Regions from separate parts of the Citrobacter werkmanii genome, predicted to be linked through region 1. Evidence: predicted binding sites of a transcription regulator. Region 1 holds the regulator's gene; the other holds the start of a gene.
The links. The regulator PurR, encoded in region 1, represses purine synthesis genes. The targets are predictions, from matches to a motif close to CANGCAAACGTTTGCNTG.
Positions count from the first base shown of each region.

Region 1 (7,566 bases):
GGTCTGTAAATTAAACAGTCGTGCCGTGGCGATACGTAAGGTATCTTTGAAGTGGCGGGGGAGTTGATTTTCAAGCCCGGCGCGCAATACCTTGGTGAAAAATATGTCCAGCCGATCGCACTCCCACCAGCCATCCATATAGCTCTCACCCAAACCTAACGATCCTTCCTGCAGTACGCGTTTGAAAAAATCGGGGTTCTTGACACGAATATCCGCCGCAGCCGAACCATTAATGGTAATGCCTGCACGGCTCAATAATTCATTGGTGATGCGGTACCAGTCATCATCCGGTACGCTGACGTCTTCTATACACGATGAACTCATAGCTTCTCCATCACTGGTCGGTGATCAGAACCTTAAAACAGCGTAGACGCTTTTTTGGGCTTTGTGAGAAATCTCACGGAATTAATCCGCGAATCTTTAATCCGACGTAGAACAGAGGAAGGGAGGAACCCTTACCGAAAAGGCCATCCGTGGAAAAACGGGAACGTTCTTGTCCCCGTTAATACCTAAAAATTATCGTTTTTGTAACAACTGGAAATCAGTATAAGCCTGATTTTTTGACGATTCAATAGAAAATTGTTAGCGGGCTAACTATGTGCCCGCGACAATGATTAGTGAGACTCACCGTGGGCAATTTGCGCCCGGTCATCTGTTTGACGGGTGTTATCGGTCTGCGATTGCATTTTGTAACCGAAGGCTGCCAGCAGCACTGTTGTCAGCATCACGCTGGTGGTGGTGAGCAGCGGGGTGGCGATCAGCCACGACACCACAAGACTTGCCAGGAAGCATAAACCCAGTTGCAGCGTATTTTGCAATGCGGCTGCGCGTCCTGTGGCCTGTGGGAAAGGACGTAACGCCTGAGCGACAACGATAGGATAGATTGCGCCGTTGGCAATCGCCATTACGCAGAATGGGATCAGAATTTCAGCCAGCGCAACATGATGAATAAAGCCGGTAGCCCAGGTGGCAACAACGCTGATGGCATAAAGAATCAGTAACCATGGCAGCATCTGACGACCTTGCCATTTTTGCAGCGCCGCACGGCAACCGTAACCACCAATTAAGAAGGCGATAGTTTGCGGAACATAGCTCAGGCCAATCACTGCCGGGCTGTAGCCCATTTCGCTAAGGATAAACGGTGAACCCGTCAGCCATGCGAAAAAGCTTGCGGAGCAGGCGGCATAAATCAGTACGTTTCCACGATAAGCTTTCGAGCGCAACAGTGTGGCGAAAGTCAGTTTATCCTGGCTGTCGTCGCGTGCTTTAACCGTCGGTTTTAAACGCAGGGCCGGAAGCATCAGAATCAGGGTAATAGCAAACAGGGTGGCGAAAATGGCCTGCCAGGATAAATGGACCAGAATCCAGCTGCCCAATAACGGCGCGAGAGCCGGTGATAACCCGACCAGCGGCATAATGGTGGCAAAGATGCGGTTTACTTTTTGTGAAGGGTAATAGTCTGTAACCAGCGCCTGCCAGATAACCGACGCGGCACAGACGCCAACGGCCTGAATAAAGCGTAGCGCCAGCAAACCAGTGGCGTTTTCAACCCACAGCATACCCAGACTACCCAGCGCAAAAATAGATAAACCCAACAGTAAAATCGGTTTACGGCCATAGCGGTCTGAGAGCGGTCCCCACAGTAGTTGTGCGACGGCGAAACCCGCTAAAAATAAACTTAGGCTGGCGCTGACGGCAGATGCAGGTGTTTGCAGATCGGACTGAATCGCGGCAAAGGCGGGCAGATACATATCCGTCGCCAGAAAGCCGAGCACGCTAAGGCCCGCCAACCAGACTAAAAAACCTTTCCCAGGTTGCATCATCATTTCTCTTTTTTTAGCAATAGAACAATGCCGCTGAGTGTAGTGAGTGAAATTCACGCTGTGAAACGCTAATATTTGCTTACTGATTTCAAATTTTTTGTAGGCAGAATATGTGGTCGGAATATTCACTTGAAGTGGTTGATGCGGTTGCGCGCAACGGCAGTTTCAGTTCAGCCGCGCAGGAGTTACACCGCGTACCTTCGGCGGTAAGCTACACCGTGCGCCAACTGGAGGAGTGGCTGGCTGTACCGCTTTTTGAGCGACGCCATCGCGATGTGGAATTAACGCCTGCCGGCGCGTGGTTTTTAAAAGAAGGGCGCTCTGTTATCAAAAAAATGCAGATCACTCGTCAGCAATGTCAACAAATCGCCAACGGCTGGCGAGGACAACTGGCAATCGCGGTAGATAACATTGTCCGTCCCGAACGTACCCGGCAGATGATTGTGGATTTCTATCGCCACTTTGATGATGTGGAACTGCTGGTTTTTCAGGAAGTCTTTAATGGTGTCTGGGATGCGCTTTCCGATGGGCGTGTGGAGCTGGCTATTGGCGCCACACAGGCCATTCCGGTAGGGGGGCGCTATACCTTCCGCGACATGGGCATGCTGAGCTGGAGCTGCGTGGTGGCCAGCCATCATCCGCTGGCGTCAATGTCGGGGCCGCTAAGCGATGATACGTTGCGCAACTGGCCGTCACTGGTGCGCGAAGATACCTCGCGTACATTGCCGAAGCGTATAACCTGGTTACTGGACAACCAAAAGCGCGTTGTGGTGCCTGACTGGGAATCTTCCGCAACCTGTTTATCTGCGGGATTGTGTGTAGGCATGGTACCAACACATTTTGCCAAGCCGTGGATTGATAGCGGTAAATGGGTGTCGCTGCAGTTGGAGAATCCCTTTCCTGATGCCGCGTGTTGTCTGACATGGCAACAGAACGATACCTCGCCAGCACTGAGCTGGTTGCTGGACTATTTAGGTGATAGCGAAACGCTGAATAAAGAATGGTTGCGGGAGCCAGATGAGGCCCCCGCACAACAGGCTTAACGACGATAATCGCGGAATGGACCGTCAGCAACGGAGCGGCGTTCTACCAGGCGCGGATGAACCTCGATAGACTGCGACTCTTCGCGTTTATTCACGATGCGGTCTAACAGCATATTAAAGGCCGTTTCACCCAGTGAATCCTTAGGCTGGTGAATGGTGGTTAGCGCTGGCGTGAAGAAGCGGGCGTTGCGCACGTTATCATAACCGATGAGCGAGACATCCTGCGGTACGCGCAGTCCCATCTCATCAGCGGCGCACAGCGCGCCCATCGCCATGATATCGCCACCGCAGAAGACGGCGGTCGGACGATGCGACTGTGAAAGAATTTGCTGCATGGCGCGATAACCGGATTCAGGTTCAAAATCGCCCTGTACAATCCAGTTTTCGGGAACCTTAATCAGCGCTTCTTCCATCGCTTTCATAAAGCCAGCCAGACGACCGGCCCCGGTATTCCGCTCCATCGGGCCCGGGATCGCGCCAATCTCGCGATGGCCGCGTTCTATCAGATACCGACCCGCCATGTAACCGCCCTCGAAAGCGTTATCAATGACCGTATCGGTAAAATCAGCTTTAGCTTCGCCCCAGTCCATGACAACCATCGGAATATGGCGATACTCTTCGAGCATCGAAAGCAGCGATTCCGGATACTCAGAACACATCACTAACAGACCATCAACGCGCTTTTGCGCCATCATCGACAGATAGGCCTGCTGCTTTTCAAGACTGTTCCATGCGTTGCCCAGAATCAGGGTATAGCCTTTCTGGAAACAGTTTTTCTCAACGGCTTCGATAATTTCGGCGAAATAGGCCGCTTCGCTGCTGGTCGCCAGCAAGCCGATAGACTTGGTGTGATTCACCTTCAGGCTGCGTGCAACTGCGCTTGGAGAATAGTGCAGCTCTTTGATCGCCGCCCAAACCGCATTACGCGTTTCTTCCGCGACAAAGCGCGTCTTGTTAATTACGTGTGATACGGTTGTAGTGGAAACGTTTGCTCGCTTCGCTACATCTTTAATTGTTGCCATTACATCTCACTCCAGACCATATCCTAAGCTCCTGAGAATACTCCAGGTAAACGTTTGCCTTCACACACCCTTAACGCAACGTAGGGGTTGCGGCACGCCGGGAAAACGACACGGAACGTCAGGAAGGGGTCAATGGCCGGTACGCTAATCAAGTAAGCGTGGAATTTTGTCTGATCTTAACGAAAAGGGGAAGAGTTAAAAGCAGTTATCAATATAAATCGTGAGAGATTTTTGCTTTCAAGTGTGTAAAAATGCGCAATATCACTTTTTGTGTGGGAATAAAAAGGAGAAAACTTGATGAGCACCGATCTGAAATTTTCGTTAGTGACTACCATTATTGTTCTGGGTTTGATCGTCGCGGGTGGCCTGACCGCAGCGCTGCATTGATTTCCCCGAGGGAGTTAGCTCTCCCTCATCCTTTCCGCATCTATTCCCCCTCTATTGTTTGCGAATAAGCAAAAGTCTTTTGCAATTTTGTTAACTTTATTAATTTTGCGATCAATGTCATGCTTTTGACTCTTATTTTATGTCGCGCCACGGCTCGACGTTACGGAGTCGATATATGAAAATCAATTATCCCTTACTGGCGCTGGCGATTGGCGCGTTTGGCATTGGCACCACCGAATTTTCGCCAATGGGATTATTGCCCGTGATTGCCAAAGGGGTGGATGTCTCGATTCCCGCGGCCGGGATGCTGATTAGCGCGTATGCGGTTGGCGTGATGGTGGGGGCTCCGCTGATGACACTGCTGCTGTCCCATCGCGCGCGACGTAATGCGCTGATATTCCTGATGGCTATTTTCACGCTGGGCAACGTGCTTTCCGCTATCTCGCCGGATTACACCACGCTGATGCTGTCACGTATTTTGACCAGTCTTAATCACGGCGCCTTTTTTGGTCTCGGCTCTGTGGTCGCCGCAAGCGTGGTACCTAAACATAAGCAAGCCAGTGCCGTGGCAACCATGTTTATGGGGTTAACGATTGCCAATATTGGCGGTGTTCCCGCGGCGACGTGGCTTGGTGAGACAATCGGCTGGCGGATGTCGTTTATGGCGACGGCGGGTCTGGGCGTCATCGCTATGGTCAGCCTGTTCTTCTCATTACCGAAAGGTGGGGCAGGAGCGCGCCCTGATGTCCGCAGCGAACTGGCGGTACTTATGCGCCCACAGGTGCTGTCGGCTCTGCTGACCACTGTGCTGGGCGCAGGCGCGATGTTCACGCTTTATACTTACATCTCGCCGGTGCTGCACAGCATTACCCATGCCACACCGGTGTTTGTGACCGGAATGCTGGTATTAATTGGCGTCGGATTCTCGATCGGAAACTATCTTGGCGGCAAACTGGCGGATCGTTCTGTCAACGGTACGCTTAAAGGCTTTTTGCTGTTGTTGATGGTTATTATGCTGGCCATTCCCTTCCTCGCGCGTAATGAGCTGGGGGCGGCGGTCAGTATGGTCGTCTGGGGCGCGGCGACGTTTGCGGTGGTTCCGCCGTTGCAGATGCGGGTGATGCGCGTTGCCAGCGAAGCGCCAGGGTTATCATCGTCAGTCAACATTGGCGCGTTTAACCTGGGAAATGCGTTAGGTGCGGCAGCCGGTGGGGCGGTGATTTCCGGTGGTCTGGGCTACAGTTTTGTACCCGTGATGGGAGCGATTGTGGCGGGGCTTGCGTTACTGCTGGTCTTTATCTCGGCAAGAAGGCAATCTGAAGAAGTCTGCACTGCCTCCAGCTAAGGCTAAAACGCAGAAGGGGGGCCCTTCTGCGTTATCATTTTATGCTGCGAAGTTCTTCGCAACAAATTCCCAGTTCACCAGCGCCCAGAAGTGCTCCAGGTAGCCAGGACGGGCATTGCGATAATCGATGTAGTAGGCGTGTTCCCATACGTCAACGGTCATCAGCGGCGTCGCGTCGGTCGTCAGCGGAGTTCCTGCGTTGGAAGTAGAAACGATAGCCAGTTTGCCATCCTTTCCTTTAACCAGCCAGGTCCAGCCAGAACCGAAGTTTTTGATAGCGGCATCGGTGAATTGCGCTTTGAAATCCGCAAAGCTGCCAAAGGAGGCGGCAATTGCATCGGCCAGTTTACCGGTCGGCTCGCCACCTGCGTTCGGCGCCAGGCAGTTCCAGTAGAACGTGTGGTTCCATACCTGTGCAGCATTATTGAATACACCGCCTTCAGAGCTACGAACGATCTCTTCCAGTGATTTACCTTCAAACGCCGTGCCTTTGATCAGGTTGTTCAGGTTGGTCACGTAGGTTTGATGGTGTTTGCCATAGTGGTATTCCAGCGTTTCGGCAGAAATGTGCGGTGCCAGAGCATCTTTGGCATACGGTAATGCAGGTAATTCAAACGACATTGCTTCTCTCCTTATTATTTATATTGAGTACACACAATAGCCTCATTGTGAGTAAGGATAGGGTAGCAAATTGAAAGGTTATGCAAAAGAAGAACTTACCCTACAGCATGTTCTGTAGGGTAAGTTTTTAGCGAATTGTTTTTGGTGTCATTACCCGACGCGCGCCGACATAGTGGCGCTGCCAGTAATCTTCGCTCAGAGAAGTGATTTGAATTTCCTGACCGCTGCGCGGTGACTGAATAAATTTACCGTTACCCACGTAAACACCGACGTGATCGGCTGTGCCGCGACCTTGCGTGCGGAAAAAGACCAGGTCACCGTTTTTCAGCTCGCCACGTTCAATCGGTGCGGCGTCACGCAGGTGGTACATTTCATTCGCCGTACGCGGAATGCGGAATTTAACCAGATCTTTATAGGCGTAATAGACCAGACCGCTGCAATCAAAGCCGGTTCTTGGCGAAGAGCCGCCCCAACGGTAAGGTTTGCCGATTTGGTTCATCAGGGTGGACATAGCGGTTTTCGTCGCTTTCTGCACTTTGACTTTATGCGCCTCAGCAAGCGTTGTCGGTGCGGCGGTTTTCACTTTCACACAGCGCGGCTTATGACCTTTGCGCGGCGTGCATTTTTCAGTCCAGGTAACGGCAGCGGTTTGTGCTGCGGCATTTTTACTGCGACGGTTTACCGTTTTAGTCGATTTTACCGGAGTGGCTGTGCGTTTTTTAGAAGAGGAGGCTGTTTTGCTACTGGTTTTGCTGGTGGTTTTTGTCGCCGATTTCTTGTTGGTCCTGGCTGTTTTTTGGCTGGTTGTTGCGCTTTTCTTTTTATCTACCGTTTTGACGGTGTGGGAACTGGTAGGTGTCGTCCTGGCCTGCTTGGAAGCATGCGCCATAGGCGTAAAAGGCAGTGTAGTAAAAAGTAAAGCACAGAGCGTGATCGAGATTCGGTTTATCCGCGCCACTGAGCAGTCCTCTGTTAAGGCAGGTCTATCATACCTGCGTGTGATTTTCAAAACTTGATGATTCTAATCTATCGAAACGGGGAAAGTTAATAGCTTTTTTTGTTTAACGCGGCGTTTCGTTACCGACCGCAAAAAAAAACAGCAAATCAAAGTGTAGCCGGTGAATAAATAATCAAAACCATACACTTCGAGCGGGTAAGTAAGATTAAGAATGCAACTTTTAACGGTAGGCGATAAAATAATAACGCGTAATGAAAATGTTATTTTCCGTTGCCTGCCTGACCCGCTACAATGTCAGACTACTGCCGTAAAAGAAGTTTAAGGAAGCAAGATAATGAGCACCACTATCGAAAAAATCCAGCGCCAG
Region 1 is NZ_CP044101.1:2,483,743-2,491,308, forward strand. It holds gene cfa (cyclopropane fatty acyl phospholipid synthase) at 1-324, opposite strand, end outside; gene punC (purine nucleoside transporter PunC) at 615-1,820, opposite strand; gene punR (DNA-binding transcriptional activator PunR) at 1,934-2,866, shown strand; gene purR (HTH-type transcriptional repressor PurR) at 2,863-3,888, opposite strand; gene cydH (cytochrome bd-I accessory subunit CydH) at 4,186-4,275, shown strand; gene FOB24_RS12595 (MFS transporter) at 4,451-5,620, shown strand; gene sodB (superoxide dismutase [Fe]) at 5,660-6,241, opposite strand; gene FOB24_RS12605 (C40 family peptidase) at 6,369-7,199, opposite strand; gene grxD (monothiol glutaredoxin 4) at 7,534-7,566, shown strand, end outside.

Region 2 (7,566 bases), 1.3 Mb from region 1:
GGGTTATGCGCGAGTCCTACTCCAGTGAAAATGACAAAGGATTTAAAACGCTTTGTCCTTCCCTACGACCGGTAGTGATCGTCGGCGGCGGTGGTCAGATGGGGCGTCTTTTCGAAAAAATGCTCACTCTGTCAGGTTATCAGGTGCGGATCCTGGAACAGCAGGACTGGGATCGCGCGTCGGAGATCGTCTCTGATGCAGGCATGGTGATCGTCAGCGTGCCGATCCACGTCACCGAGCAGGTGATCGCTAAATTACCGCGTCTGCCGTCTGACTGTATCCTGGTCGATTTGGCATCGGTGAAAAATGGTCCTTTACAGGCGATGCTGGCAGCGCACGATGGTCCGGTGGTGGGGTTACATCCCATGTTTGGTCCGGACAGCGGCAGTCTGGCAAAACAGGTGGTTGTCTGGTGTGATGGACGTCAGCCGGAAGCCTATCAGTGGTTCCTGGAACAGATTCAGGTCTGGGGCGCGCGGTTGCATCGGATCAGCGCCGTTGAACACGACCAGAATATGGCGTTTATTCAGGCCTTGCGTCACTTTGCGACCTTCGCCTATGGTCTGCACCTGGCGGAAGAAAACGTGCAACTGGAACAATTGCTGGCGCTCTCTTCGCCGATTTATCGCCTTGAACTGGCGATGGTTGGACGCTTGTTTGCCCAGGATCCGCAGCTGTATGCCGATATCATTATGTCGTCTGAGAGCAACCTTGCGCTGATCAAACGCTACTATCAACGTTTTGGTGAGGCGATTGGTTTACTGGAGCAGGGCGATAAGCAAGCGTTTATCGACAGCTTCCGTAAGGTGGAGCACTGGTTTGGCGATTATGCGAAACGCTTCCAGAGCGAAAGCCGTACTTTGTTGCGCCAGGCGAATGACAGCCGTCCTTAACTAAGATGCCGGATAAGCTTAGCGCCATCCGGCATTGTCACGTTAACTCGGATCGACCGGCACCACGTTCTCACTCGGGTAACATCCCAGCACTTTCATCGAACGCGTAATCTCCCCCAATTCTTTTAACGCTTTTTGCATTTGGGGGGATTCCAGATTGGCCTGGATATCAAGATAAAACATCTCTTCCCATGGATTGCCGTGAATCGGGCGTGACTCCAGTTTAGTCATAATCAGATTATGGTTGCGCAGTACCAGCAGCGCTTCAACCAGCGCACCGGCCTGTTGGCCTGTTGCCATCAGCAGCGTGGTTTTCGCCGGAACCTGGTCGGAAACATTGATAGCCTTGCGTGCCAGTACCACAAAGCGGGTGATGTTTTGTGTCTGGTTAGCTTCGATATGCTCGAGAACCTGCAAACCATACAGTACGCCTCCGGCTTCGCTCCCCAATGCGGCTACGCGTGGTGAGTTAGCTTGTGCAACTTTTTCCATCGCCGCTGAGGTGCTTTCGGTGTACTCAATCTTCCAGTGTGGGTAACGGCTCAGGAACTTGCTGCACTGTTGGAACGGCTGCGGGTGGCTGTATACCGTATCAATGGTCTCGAGATCGGTTGTGCCGGATACCAGTACGCAGTGGTCAATTGTAATAGTCATCTCGCCAACGATAGACAGACTGGTGTGCTGCAGCAGGTCGTAGACGTCGTTAATCCCACCGGAGCTGGTGTTTTCAATCGGGACCACCGCATAGTCAGCTTGTCCGGTTTCGACCTGATTAAAGATATCGGCAAATTTCGCGCAGCCGCTTTCAATGAATTGTTCAAAATGACGGGCAGCGTACTGACGTGCGGCGAGGTGTGAGTATGAGCCTTTTGGCCCAAGGAATGCGACGCGCGCGGAATGGGGGTTAATTTTGTTCAGATGTTGCTGGAGCAGTGCCTGCTGCGTCAGGACGGAGTCTTCGATAATCAGTTGGAACAGGCGGGTGATATAGTGCGCGTCGAGATGATGTGCTTTGCCAAGCTGAATCAGCCGGTCTAACAGATCGCGTTCGCGGTCGATATCACGTACTGGACGATGTGAAAGCAGTTTAGCTTTACCGACTTCTACGGCCAGCCCACGCCGTTCAGCCAGTAGGGCCAGTAATTTTTCATCCAGCGAACTGATTTTATCGCGCAGCGCCAGCAATGGGTTTTCCGATGTCATAGTGTTGCCTTTCTTGTTATCAATAAAAAAGGCCCCCCGTTGTGGGAGGCCTTATTGTTCGTCTTCGCATTCTTTATCACACGACGAAACGCCTCCCATTCAGGGGAAGGTAAAAAAGAATGCGAAGAAGAACGGGGTAAGTTTCATGTAATTTTCCTTTGGCTACGTCAGTAAAGTACCCGTACTGTTTTCACCCTGTCAACAAAAAACGCGCCCGAAGGCGCGTTGGCGATACACTCAATGTAAGGGACTACTCTTCTTCTGCTTCGACGAAGTTGGCGTCTTTGACTGAAGTTGTTGCACGACGGGCTTCGCCTTTGTGCTGCACTTTATTGAGCTGCCGTTCCAGCTTGTTGATCAAATCGTTAATTGCGGTGTACATATCCTCGTGTTTTGCGCTGGCGACCAGATGTCCGTTCGGTGTATTGATGGTGGCATCAGCAATGAAACCCTGTGGCTCCTTAGACAGAATGATATGTGGATTAATCAGATGAGTTTGCCATTTTTCAAGTTTGGCGAGACGGTCTGCGACATGCTGGCGAATTGCCGGAGTAATTTCCATTTGTTTACTGGTAATGTTCATTGTCATAAATTTTACCTCTTGTCTTTCCCGTCTTGGTGATTCCAGCATACCGTTCCTAATGTCAAAATGTGTGATTTAAATCACATTATTTTGTCGCTTTTTGTCAAGAAAACCTTTTTGTGAGGCACCGCAGGAACAAGCGATTTTTTACTTGAGGAATAGCAGAAAGCAGGCCATATTTGATGAGATGCGTTGGAGCTAAACCGCTTCAGTTATGGCGTAAACGGATAAAAAAACGGCAGCCCTTGGGGCTGCCGTTTTGCATTCTGAGGTAAATCAGGTGTTACTGCTGTTGGCGGCAATGATTTTCGCTACTTTTTCTGCCTGAGCATTCATTTGCATCTGGCGATAAGCGTTTTCCATTAACGGCAGAGCATCACGCGTTGCCTGGGTATCCGGGTAGTCGCGCAGCATGCCTTCCACACGGTTTACCACCGCCACCCATGCGCCACGGGCAGTGTAATATTCCGCAACGGAGTATTCATACTTCGCCAGACGATCTTTCAGGAACACCAGACGTTTAGTGGCGTCAGTGGTGTACTGGCTGTTCGGATAGCCACGTACCAGCTTGGAAAAGTCATTAAACGCAGCTCGGGCATGTTGTGGATCGCGATCGCTGCGATCAACCCCAAAGAATCCTTGCAGTGCGCTATCATCCAACGCCATATTGGTCAGGCCACGCATATACATGACATAATCAATGTTAGGGTGTGTCGGATTAAGACGGATAAAACGATCGATGGCAGCCTGAGCAAGTGGCAGATCGGCGTTTTTGTAGTAGGCGTAGATGAGATCTAATTGCACCTGCTGAGAATACGGTCCAAATGGATAACGGTTATCCAACGCTTCCAATTGCGTTATTGCCTGTTTCCAGTTACCGTCCTGCAGCTTTTGCTGAGCAGTCGCGTAGATTTCATTTGGCGGATTATCGGGCACCTCTTCCTTTGAACCAGAGCAACCCGCCAAAAACAGGCTCAACGTGGCTGCTGCCACCAGATATTTCATGCGCGTCATGACGTTTTGACTTTCCTCAAAATGTTTTACGGGAGATTCTCTGTTCCTGCTCCCGGTTAAGACCAGCTACAATAGCACACTATATTAAACGGCAAAGCCGTAAAACCCAACGTTAAACAAAGAAGCAGTTTATGGCACAACGAGTAGAACTCACCGCAACAGTCTCCGAAAATCAGCTCGGTCAACGCTTAGATCAGGCTTTGGCCGAATTGTTCCCTGATTATTCGCGATCGCGCATAAAAGAATGGATCCTCGACCAGCGCGTGCTGGTAAATGGCAATCTTTGCGATAAACCGAAAGAAAAAGTGTTGGGTGGAGAGCAGGTCTCCATCAATGCAGAAATTGACGAAGAGGTTCGTTTTGAGCCTCAGGATATCCCGCTGGATATCGTGTATGAAGATGACGATATTCTTGTTATCAACAAACCGCGTGACCTCGTGGTGCATCCGGGCGCAGGCAATCCTGATGGCACGGTATTGAATGCGTTGCTGCATTACTACCCGCCAATTGCGGATGTTCCTCGCGCGGGTATCGTCCATCGTCTGGACAAAGACACGACCGGATTAATGGTGGTGGCAAAAACCGTTCCGGCGCAAACGCGTCTGGTGGAGTCATTACAGCTGCGTGAAATTACCCGTGAGTACGAAGCCGTGGCGATTGGTCATATGACAGCGGGCGGAACCGTTGAAGAGCCGATTAGCCGTCACCCGACCAAGCGTACACACATGGCGGTACACCCGATGGGTAAACCGGCGGTGACGCACTATCGTATTATGGAACACTTCCGTGTGCACACGCGTCTGCGGTTGCGTCTGGAAACCGGACGTACGCACCAGATCCGCGTGCACATGGCGCATATCACTCATCCGCTGGTGGGAGATCCGGTCTACGGTGGTCGTCCGCGTCCACCAAAAGGCGCTTCTGACGAATTTATTTCCGTATTGCGTAAGTTCGACCGTCAGGCGCTGCACGCGACCATGCTGCGTCTGTATCACCCGATTTCCGGTATCGAAATGGAATGGCATGCGCCAATTCCGCAAGATATGGTGGAACTGATTGAAGTGATGCGCGCTGATTTCGAAGAACATAAGGATGATATTGCCTGGTTATGAGTAAGCTAATTGTCCCGCAGTGGCCGCTACCGCAAGGTGTTGCGGCATGTAGTTCTACCCGTATTGGCGGTATCAGTATGCCGCCTTATGATTCGCTGAATCTGGGCGCCCATTGCGGCGATAACCCGGAGCATGTCGAAGAGAACCGCAAACGACTGTTTGCTGCGGGCAATCTGCCTTCAAAGCCAGTCTGGCTGGAACAGGTCCACGGTAAGGAGGTCCTGAAACTGACGGGCGAGCCGTACTCCTCCAAACGTGCGGATGCGTCATACAGCAATACGCCAGGCACCGTGTGTGCGGTGATGACGGCGGACTGTCTGCCCGTACTATTTTGTAATCGTGCAGGTACGGAAGTCGCGGCGGCCCATGCAGGTTGGCGCGGATTATGCGCCGGTGTGCTGGAAGAGACGGTGGCGTGTTTTGCCGACAAACCTGAAAACATTATTGCCTGGCTAGGCCCGGCGATTGGCCCGAACGCGTTTGAAGTGGGGCCAGAAGTCCGCGCAGCGTTCATGGCGCATGATCCGCAGGCGGACCTCGCATTTGTACCGCGCGCAGACAAATATCTGGCGGATATCTACCAGCTTGCGCGCCAGCGTCTGGCAAATGTCGGCGTGACGCACCTCTACGGCGGTGACCGGTGCACCTTCAGCGAAAGTGAGACTTTCTTCTCTTATCGTCGCGACAATACCACGGGTCGTATGGCAAGTTTTATTTGGCTGATATAACCTAAAGAATCAAGACGATCCGGTACGTGTAATTTTCTTTTCACATAATTCAGGTCATTCACCTTGAATAATTGAGGGATGACCTCATTTAATCTCCAGTAGCAATTTTGACCTGTTATGGGAGGAGTTATGCGTCTGGATCGTCTTACTAATAAATTCCAGCTTGCTCTTGCCGATGCCCAGTCACTCGCATTGGGGCACGACAATCAATTTATCGAACCACTTCATCTAATGAGCGCCTTGCTGAATCAGGAAGGGGGATCGGTACGTCCTTTATTAACCTCTGCTGGCATTAATGCCGGCCAGTTACGTACAGCCATTGACCAGGCGTTGAGCCGCTTGCCGCAGGTAGAAGGCACCGGCGGTGATGTGCAGCCTTCTCAGGATCTGGTGCGTGTACTGAATCTTTGCGACAAGCTGGCGCAAAAAAGAGGGGACAACTTTATTTCGTCAGAACTGTTCGTTCTGGCGGTGCTTGAGTCACGCGGTACGCTGACCGATTTATTAAAATCAGCAGGGGCGACGACCGCCAATATCACTCAGGCAATTGAACAAATGCGTGGAGGTGAAAGCGTGAATGATCAGGGAGCTGAAGACCAACGTCAGGCCTTGAAAAAATATACCGTCGATCTGACCGAACGCGCCGAACAGGGCAAGCTCGATCCGGTTATCGGTCGTGATGAAGAAATCCGCCGCACCATTCAGGTGCTGCAACGTCGTACTAAAAATAACCCGGTGTTGATTGGTGAACCTGGCGTCGGTAAAACCGCCATCGTTGAAGGGCTGGCGCAGCGTATTATCAACGGCGAAGTGCCGGAAGGCTTAAAAGGCCGCCGCGTACTGGCGCTGGATATGGGCGCGCTGGTGGCCGGGGCGAAATATCGTGGCGAGTTTGAAGAACGTTTAAAAGGTGTGCTGAACGATCTCTCTAAACAAGAAGGCAACGTCATTCTGTTTATTGATGAGCTGCATACCATGGTTGGCGCAGGTAAAGCCGATGGCGCCATGGACGCCGGTAACATGCTGAAACCGGCGCTGGCGCGTGGGGAACTGCACTGCGTAGGCGCAACCACGCTCGATGAATATCGTCAGTACATCGAAAAAGATGCGGCGCTGGAACGTCGTTTCCAGAAAGTGTTTGTGGCTGAACCTTCAGTAGAAGACACCATCGCCATTTTGCGTGGTCTGAAAGAACGTTATGAGCTGCACCACCATGTGCAGATCACTGACCCGGCGATTGTTGCGGCAGCGACGCTGTCTCACCGCTATATTGCCGACCGTCAGTTGCCGGATAAAGCCATCGACCTGATCGATGAAGCGGCATCCAGCATTCGTATGCAGATTGACTCCAAGCCGGAAGAACTGGACAGACTCGACCGCCGTATTATCCAGCTCAAACTGGAACAGCAGGCATTAATGAAAGAGTCTGATGAGGCGAGTAAAAAACGTCTTGATATGCTCAACGAAGAACTGGACGACAAAGAGCGCCAGTATTCCGAGTTAGAAGAAGAGTGGAAAGCGGAAAAAGCCTCGCTCTCCGGTACTCAGACGATTAAGGCTGAGCTGGAGCAGGCGAAGATCGCCATCGAGCAGGCGCGTCGTGTGGGCGACCTGGCGCGGATGTCCGAGCTACAGTACGGTAAAATCCCGGAGCTGGAAAAACAGCTGGAAGCCGCTACCCAGTCGGAAGGTAAAACTATGCGTCTGTTGCGTAACAAAGTGACCGATGCAGAAATTGCTGAAGTGCTGGCGCGTTGGACGGGGATCCCGGTTGCCCGCATGCTGGAAGGCGAACGGGAAAAACTGTTGCGTATGGAGCAGGAGTTGCACAGCCGTGTGATTGGCCAGAACGAAGCGGTTGAAGCGGTATCTAACGCGATTCGCCGTAGCCGTGCTGGGCTGTCTGACCCGAACCGTCCGATTGGTTCATTCCTGTTCCTTGGGCCGACCGGTGTCGGTAAAACCGAACTGTGTAAAGCGCTGGCAAACTTTATGTTCGACAGTGACGATGCAATGGTGCGTATCGATATGTC
Region 2 is NZ_CP044101.1:3,832,513-3,840,078, reverse strand. It holds gene tyrA (bifunctional chorismate mutase/prephenate dehydrogenase) at 1-893, shown strand, start outside; gene pheA (bifunctional chorismate mutase/prephenate dehydratase) at 936-2,096, opposite strand; Phe leader region at 2,119-2,244, opposite strand; gene pheL (pheA operon leader peptide PheL) at 2,196-2,243, opposite strand; gene raiA (ribosome-associated translation inhibitor RaiA) at 2,347-2,685, opposite strand; gene bamD (outer membrane protein assembly factor BamD) at 2,956-3,693, opposite strand; gene rluD (23S rRNA pseudouridine(1911/1915/1917) synthase RluD) at 3,825-4,805, shown strand; gene yfiH (purine nucleoside phosphorylase YfiH) at 4,802-5,533, shown strand; gene clpB (ATP-dependent chaperone ClpB) at 5,663-7,566, shown strand, end outside.
Region 2: the regulator PurR is predicted to act here: its motif matches at 2,784-2,801, upstream of raiA (ribosome-associated translation inhibitor RaiA).